DNA from 2 places in the Arthrobacter sp. PvP023 genome. Region 2 is predicted to be linked to the other one. Evidence: riboswitches for the same ligand, from Rfam matches in the RefSeq annotation. Region 2 holds a riboswitch; the other holds the start of a gene.

Region 1 (3,400 bases), 1.7 Mb from region 2:
GCTGCCCAGGCCGCGCCAATGGCGCCTTTGGTGCCGTGGGCGCCCGTAGCGGCCGACCAGTGGATCTGACCTCCCTGGAAAACCTGGTAGGCGCCGCCATTCCTGAGCCCTGTGACTTCACGTGAGACCGGGTATCCCAGACCACCGTTTTCCCACCCCTGCGCGGACCACGCAGCGCCAATGGCCCCTAGCGTGGCATGTCCTCCTGATGCTGGTGACCAGTGAATCTGTCCGCCTTGGAAGACCTGGTAAACGCCGCCGCCCTTTAGCCCCGGGATTTCGCTCGAAAGAGGGTAGCCGAGTTTACCGTTCTCCCATCCCTGCCCAGCCCAGACCGTGCCAATTCCACCCCTGGTGCTGTGCGCTCCGGTAGTCGGCGACCAATGGACCTGGCCGCCTTGGAAACTCTGGTAAACGCCTCCGTTTCGGAGTCCTGAGACTTCATTCGTGACCGGGGAACCGAGCGGTCCGTTTCCCGCGCCTTGCGCCACCCAGAGCGCCCCAATGGCGCCTCTAACGGCCGGCCCGGCTGAAGGAGTGGGCGTCGGTGATGGTGACGGTGACGGCGAAGGTGACGGAGGCGGTGACGCCACAGGGGACTGGCCCAGCGCCTGCGCCACTGTACGGACCGACGTCGTACCGTTTGCTGTCCGCGCAGCCAGCCACGTGACGAACTCTTTGAACAGTGCGGGGCTGATGGACAACGTCGGATCAGTTCCGGTGGCAATTTCGTGGAAGGTCAGCTGCAGCCAGCCGCCTGTTGACTCGGCGTTGGTGACGGCAGCCTGAAGAGTTGCCATGGTCCACGTGCTGTCCACCTGGTCCGGTGCCTGGGTGACCATGGGGTTAGCCGGCGGCAGGGTCTCGGCAACAGGGCAGCCGGCGCAGCTGGCCGGAGATCGAATGTCACCGAGGCCCCGGGAACTGGCGTAGCCGCAGCCGCGGACCGCTGATTGGGCAGTGGCGTTCTCCGCCGCGAAGGGGTAGGCGAAGTTACGGACGGTGAAGCCCCAGCCTTCGAGGGTGGACTTGCTGTTGCAGGCCTCCGCACTGGCGGCCGCTGCGCTGAGCGTTGTCATGTCCGGGTGGGTCACGCTGTGGCCGCCGATCTCGTTGCCATCGGCCACGAGAGTGTTCAGGTTTGCCTGGGTGAGGAACCCGGACTGGCCCACAAAGGACGTGGTGATGAAGAAAGTTCCTACCAGGCCGTGGGCTTTCAGCTCCTGCGCTGCGGCCAACTGGCTGCCGAGTCCGTCGTCGAACGTCAGGCTGACGATGGTCGGCCCCGCGGCCTTCGAAGTGCCGGCCACGCCCGCCACTGTGCTGACAGCAAGCAGCAGCGCACCCAGGATTGCAACCCAGCGCCTGCCGTGCGGGCCTCCGGCCAAAGGTTCAGGGGGATCCGCCACGTGACGCGCGGGCTTGCGGACAGGCTGATTGGACCAACGCATGATGCCTCCAAGCGTGTGAGTCCCCCCGCAAGAACATGCACGTAGACTACGCCTCGTGGCGTCAAGGCAAAACACTCGACTTTGATTAACGCAGTACCCGAGTACACCGCAGCTACCTGCATTCCGCGCTTGGTTCGGCAGTGCGTTATCCGAATGTGACATCGGCCGAGGGGCGCGCGTACGGTGGGACAGTGCCGGTTATCTCCGATACGGGCACTCCCGGGCGGATTGCCTAACCCTGCCGCGGCCCGGGATCCGATCGAAACCATCCGGCAGGGACGGGGAAACCACTTTTGGCCTGCAGGATTGTTGTGCAGGTCTTCGGGGTGAAGCCGCAAGCCGTCCGCTGAGCGGATGGCAACTGCGGCCGGGTGTCTCCCATCCGAATCCGACAGCTAACCTCGCAGGCATCGGGAGAGGTTACTTCATGTCTTCACGCAAACTGCCCGCTCACCATCCGTCAACCGCGCCCGCAGGACGCTCCGGCGTCACAACGGCCCGCGGCAGAAGCAAGGTTGGCCGCCAGGCCGCGGCGATTGCGGCGGCTTCTGGCCTGGTCCTGTCCAGCGGGATGGCTGCGCAGGCCGCCGAGGCTCCCGCGGAACGCGATTCGGCACCGGCATCCGGCCTCGACGCCAAGGCCCAGGTGGGTGCCCCGCTCAGCGCGGACTCCCACGTCAGGATCAGTTTCGAGCGGCCGGACGTCAGCACCACCCCCGCTCCAGTGGAAGTGCCGGTTGGCGAGCCCGCCCCGGCAGAAGCGGTGGCCCCGGCTGCAGCGCCGGCACCGGTTGCGGCGCCGGCGGCTCCTGCCGTTTCCGTCCAGGTCCAGGCAGCTGCGCCGGCTCCGGCTCCTGCCCCGGCGGCCGGCGGTGTCAACGCCGCCATGGTTTCTGCCGCCTACGCGCAACTGGGCATCACCCAGGACTGCACCGCCATGGTGGAAAAGGCACTTGGCTCCGCCGGCATTCCCGTCGGCGACCTGGGACCCATGCAGTTCATGAACTACGGCTCAGTGGTGGCGGAACCCCAGCCCGGCGACATGGTGGTCCAGTCCGGCCACGTGGGCATTTACATCGGCGACGGACAGGTGATCAGCGGCGGCATGAACGGTGTCAACGCCACCGTCACCCACCCGCTGTCCTGGCTGACGGCCACCGGCGGCGTGACCTTCGTCCGCGCCGGAGCCTAGCCTGCCGGTCCCGTTCTCCCCGAGGGGCCGGGAAACCGGATGACAGGCCGGTGATCAGCTGCCTTGGGGGCAGCCGGTCACCGGCCTTCCCCGTCGCCACACATCTGCCCGGGGTTTCAGGGCGGGGAGATCGCGACCGGAACCGTGCTCTCGCCCTGTGCGAACTTGATCCGCAGGACGGCATCGCGGGTGTCCGCCGGGATAGTGAAGCGGACATCGCCCGTTTTGCTTGAATCGCCAGCCACCAGCTCGTTCAGGCCGGAATCGGGGGAGTGGCTGACTCCGACGGCGCCGAGCCTGAACGTTGAGTCCCAGAAGTTGATGTCATACCTGCCGTGGTTGGTGCATCTGAGCGTGAACGTCAACGCGATCTTGCCGGACACGTCAGGGCGCGCACGGGCACCAAGAATTTCATATTCGACGTCGGCAGCCCTGTAGCGGTGCTCGGCCGGCAGGGCTACCGCCCACTCCGGGCTGTTACCGCCGCCGGACCCGGCACCCGACGGCGGGACAGTGCCGTCCGGCTGTGCGGAGGCGCCGGTGGCGGAGGAGCCCGCCGTTGAAGCGGCGGGCTTGCCGGCGTCGAACACCCCAAGCTGCCCCAGGCCAAGCAGCAGCCCCGTCACAGCGGTGATCACCGCTGCAGCGGCGGTCAGCAGACCGGGCAGCGTAGCCCACCAGCTGGTGGGTTTCTCCTCCGCCATAGCCGTTCCCCCTCGGTCCGGTGCCAGGGTCAAGATCCGTTGTATCCCAATAC
Region 2 (3,400 bases):
CCGACGTAGATGCCAACGTGGGCGCCGCCGTTTTGCATGACAAGATCGCCCGGCGCCGGGGTGGCGGTAGGCGTCATGGCTGTCCATGCGTTGGTGCGGGGGATGCTGATGCCGGCCTGTGCGTATACCCACTGCGTGAAGCCTGAGCAGTCCCAGCCGCTGGGAGTGGTACCGCCCCAGACGTAAGGGCTGCCGATACCGGTGTAAGCGATGGCAGCGAGGCCCGATGCTGCTGCGGAAGATGCGGCGTCAGCAAGCTTGCTTGCCTTGGCCTCTCCGTCAGCCTCAGTGGAGGTCTCGCTGGCGTCCGTACCGGTGGACTGTGCCCGAACGGTTTCAACCTTGGGCGCTGCCTTCGTGGTCACTGCCGGACGCTCGAAGGAAACAGTCGCTGTGGGTTCTGCAGTTACGGTCAGCTGGGCCGACTGTGAGCCGGACTCCGTCGAAGCGGAAACGCCCAGGTTGGTATCGGCGGCATTTGCCGGCATCCCAACACTGAGGATCAGTCCGGAAGCAGCTGCGATAACAGCCGCCTGGCGACCTACGGTCCCGGCGTTGGCAGTAACAGCCCTGGACACGGAGTTTAACGGGTTCGTACGAACCGTTTGCGCGCGGTGGCGCGCAGAATTGTGACGTGTAGACACGAAGGTAGCCTCTCCCAATGCCTACGAGGTGAGCTGTCGGATTCGGATGGGAGTCACCCGGCCGCTCGGCTTCCTGGGAAGCGTTGCGACTTAACCCCAAGGTCTTCTTGCGAAGACCAAAATTGGTTCCCCCGCCTCTGCCAGACGATGTAATGCGAACGGACCTTGAGCGGTGGCAGAGTTAGGCAATCCACTCAAGAGCGCCAACTTCGGAAAAGTTGGCGTGCTCTAAACGGTACAGGAATTCCGAACGAATGTCACATTCAGGTCACGACATGTCACAGGAATGCGAGAGCGGCCGATCGTTTGGATCAGAGCCAGCCGAGCGGGTCGACGACTTCGCCGTTGACCATCACTTCAAAGTGGAGGTGGCAGCCGGTGGAGGCGCCGGTGGTCCCGCTGAGCGCCACCACGTCGCCGCGGTTGACCTTCTGGCCAACCTGGACACTGGACGACGAGAGGTGGTTGTACGTGGTTTCCAGGCCGTTGCCGTGGTCAATCACCACACGGTTGCCACCGCCGTAGGGGTGCCAGCCGGAGAAGGTCACGGTTCCGCTGGCGGCGGCGAATACGCTTGTGCCGCACTGGGCCGCGTAGTCCTGGCCACGGTGGAACTCGCCGGCTCCGCCCGTGATCGGGCTAACCCGGAAACCGAAAGGTGATGCGGTGACCATCTGTTCCAGCGGCGCGCCCAGGCTGCCGGTGGATGCCGCGCGGGTGATGGTTCCGGCTGACTGCGCGCTCAGCAACTGCTTGAGCTTGCCGTCCGGATCCCCCTTGGTGGCTACGGCGGTCCGGTTGAAGTCGATCTTGGCGCTGGCGGCAGCGGAGACCTCCGGCTGCGCCGCGACTGATGCGGCGGCGGTGGATCCCGTGTCTGACGTGGAGACCATGGGGCCGGTTGACGGTACGGTCACGGTAAGGACCAGTCCGGTGGCGGCCAGCGCGATGCCCGCCTTCTGACCCACGCCGCTCGCCGAGGCGAAGTCCGTAACCTGGCTGAACAGGCTCCGGCGCCGGCGCGCATCACGGTGTGCGTCGCGCGGCCTGACCGTCATTACGGCTTCGGCCACGGGGTACTCCGAAGCGGGACCTGTCGCCCTGCGGCGGCCCCTGACGGTCTGCGTGGTCAAGAATTATCCTCTCTGGAAAGCCTGCGGAGTTAGCTGTCGGATTCGGGTCAGAGAGATCAAAGACCCGGTCCGCCAATGCAAGGCATCCGACACAGGGGTATCCCAAAGGAATCCTTCGTCGGAGGTGCTTTGCCGCTGACGGACTTCACCCCAAGGCCGTCTTTCAACGGCCGGTTGTGGTTCCCCCGCCTCTGCCAGGAGGTGATTCGTACCTTGATCCGCTGGCAGAGCTCGGCTTCGGATCAGGTAACGCTTTCGTATCGGCGCTAGTCCTCAACTATAGGTGATTAATCAGCACGGTAATAATTCCGTTATCTGCGTCTCAACGTGTTGTAGGTGGTCCTACGAGGTGCACGGTTAGCGGACCGTAACAAATACGTGGGCCGCAACTTCGGGCGGCAGTTCCAGGGCGCCTTCGATCTCGGGTACGCGCACCGAGATGTACTCCCCCACGCGCTCCAGGGCGAGGGACGCCCCCGGCCGGATGCCGCCTTCATCGAGCTGGACCAGCAGCTCCGGCTCAACCTGGATGGGCTCGGCCAGGCGGCTCACGGTAATGCGGGAGTCGGCCCCGTATCCGGCCATGGCGTCAAGAAGGTTCACCACTCCGTCGGTGAACGCGGGAGTGGGCTGTCCGCCAAGTGCCGCCAGGCCGGGAATGGGGTTGCCGTAAGGGGAAACCGTGGGATGGTCCAGGAGCTCGAAGATGCGCCGCTCAACCCGCTCGCTCATGACGTGTTCCCAGCGGCAGGCTTCGTCATGGACATACGCCCAGTCGAGGCCGATGACGTCGGCGAGGAGCCGCTCCGCAAGGCGGTGCTTGCGCATAACCTCGGTAGCCCGTTTCCGGCCTGTTTCGGTGAGCTCAAGGTGCCGGTCGCCCGAAACAACCACCAGTCCGTCGCGTTCCATCCGGCCGATGGTCTGCGAAACAGTGGGGCCGGAGTGGCGCAGCCGTTCGGCAATCCGCGCACGGAGAGCAACGATGTTCTCTTCCTCAAGCTCCAAGATTGTCCGAAGATACATCTCCGTGGTGTCGATCAGATCCGTCATCCAGCTCAGCTCCTCGAGCACAGTCCTTGCGTCAGTCCCACCGTACCGCGCGGAGGCGTTTCCCGTTGGCCGCGGCGAAGTGGACCTGCATCCACCGATCAGCCTTGGGGAACGGCCTCCCGGGATCAGTCCGGCCGGCATCGCGGCCCGCTATACGTCAGGGACCAGCTTAGCCTATTTTGAATTACTCCGGATAATTCGGCGCCGAGCTTCACAGGGACGTACCGCCTGCGCCTCAGGGATGTCTCAGTGACTGGACTATGACGGATACCGTTCCGTTCCCCACCGGCGCGTCAGGCAGAATATAGGGGATTCCCCCGGCAGGAACCCGTGCACTGCCAGGCCTCCCCCACGTCCACGCCGAAAAATTGGAGCCATTGTGAGCGACACCAGCATCACTATCCCCGCCAACCTCCTGCCCAAGGACGGACGGTTCGGCGCCGGGCCTTCAAAGGTCCGTCCCGAGCAGATCGAGGCCCTGTCTGCCGCCTCCGCCACGCTTCTTGGCACCTCGCACCGCCAGGCTCCGGTCAAGAACCTCGTAGGGTCCGTCCGCAACGGCCTGAGCGA

Evidence for each region. A riboswitch is a leader RNA that binds a small molecule or an ion and turns the genes downstream of it on or off. The one in region 2 is predicted to bind cyclic di-AMP.
Region 1: it holds a riboswitch for cyclic di-AMP, as region 2 does, so the genes downstream of both, JOE31_RS11120 (NlpC/P60 family protein) here and JOE31_RS18795 (M23 family metallopeptidase) in region 2, are expected to answer to the same signal.

The regions. Positions count from the first base shown of each region.
Region 1 is NZ_JAFIBI010000001.1:2,406,389-2,409,788, forward strand. Features, by position in the region: gene JOE31_RS11115 (polysaccharide deacetylase family protein) at 1-1,451, opposite strand, end outside; cyclic di-AMP (ydaO/yuaA leader) riboswitch at 1,681-1,875, shown strand; gene JOE31_RS11120 (NlpC/P60 family protein) at 1,879-2,643, shown strand; gene JOE31_RS11125 (hypothetical protein) at 2,760-3,347, opposite strand.
Region 2 is NZ_JAFIBI010000001.1:4,151,081-4,154,480, forward strand. Features, by position in the region: gene JOE31_RS18790 (C40 family peptidase) at 1-488, opposite strand, end outside; cyclic di-AMP (ydaO/yuaA leader) riboswitch at 649-842, opposite strand; gene JOE31_RS18795 (M23 family metallopeptidase) at 956-1,777, opposite strand; cyclic di-AMP (ydaO/yuaA leader) riboswitch at 1,781-2,024, opposite strand; gene JOE31_RS18800 (metal-dependent transcriptional regulator) at 2,135-2,830, opposite strand; gene serC (phosphoserine transaminase) at 3,210-3,400, shown strand, end outside.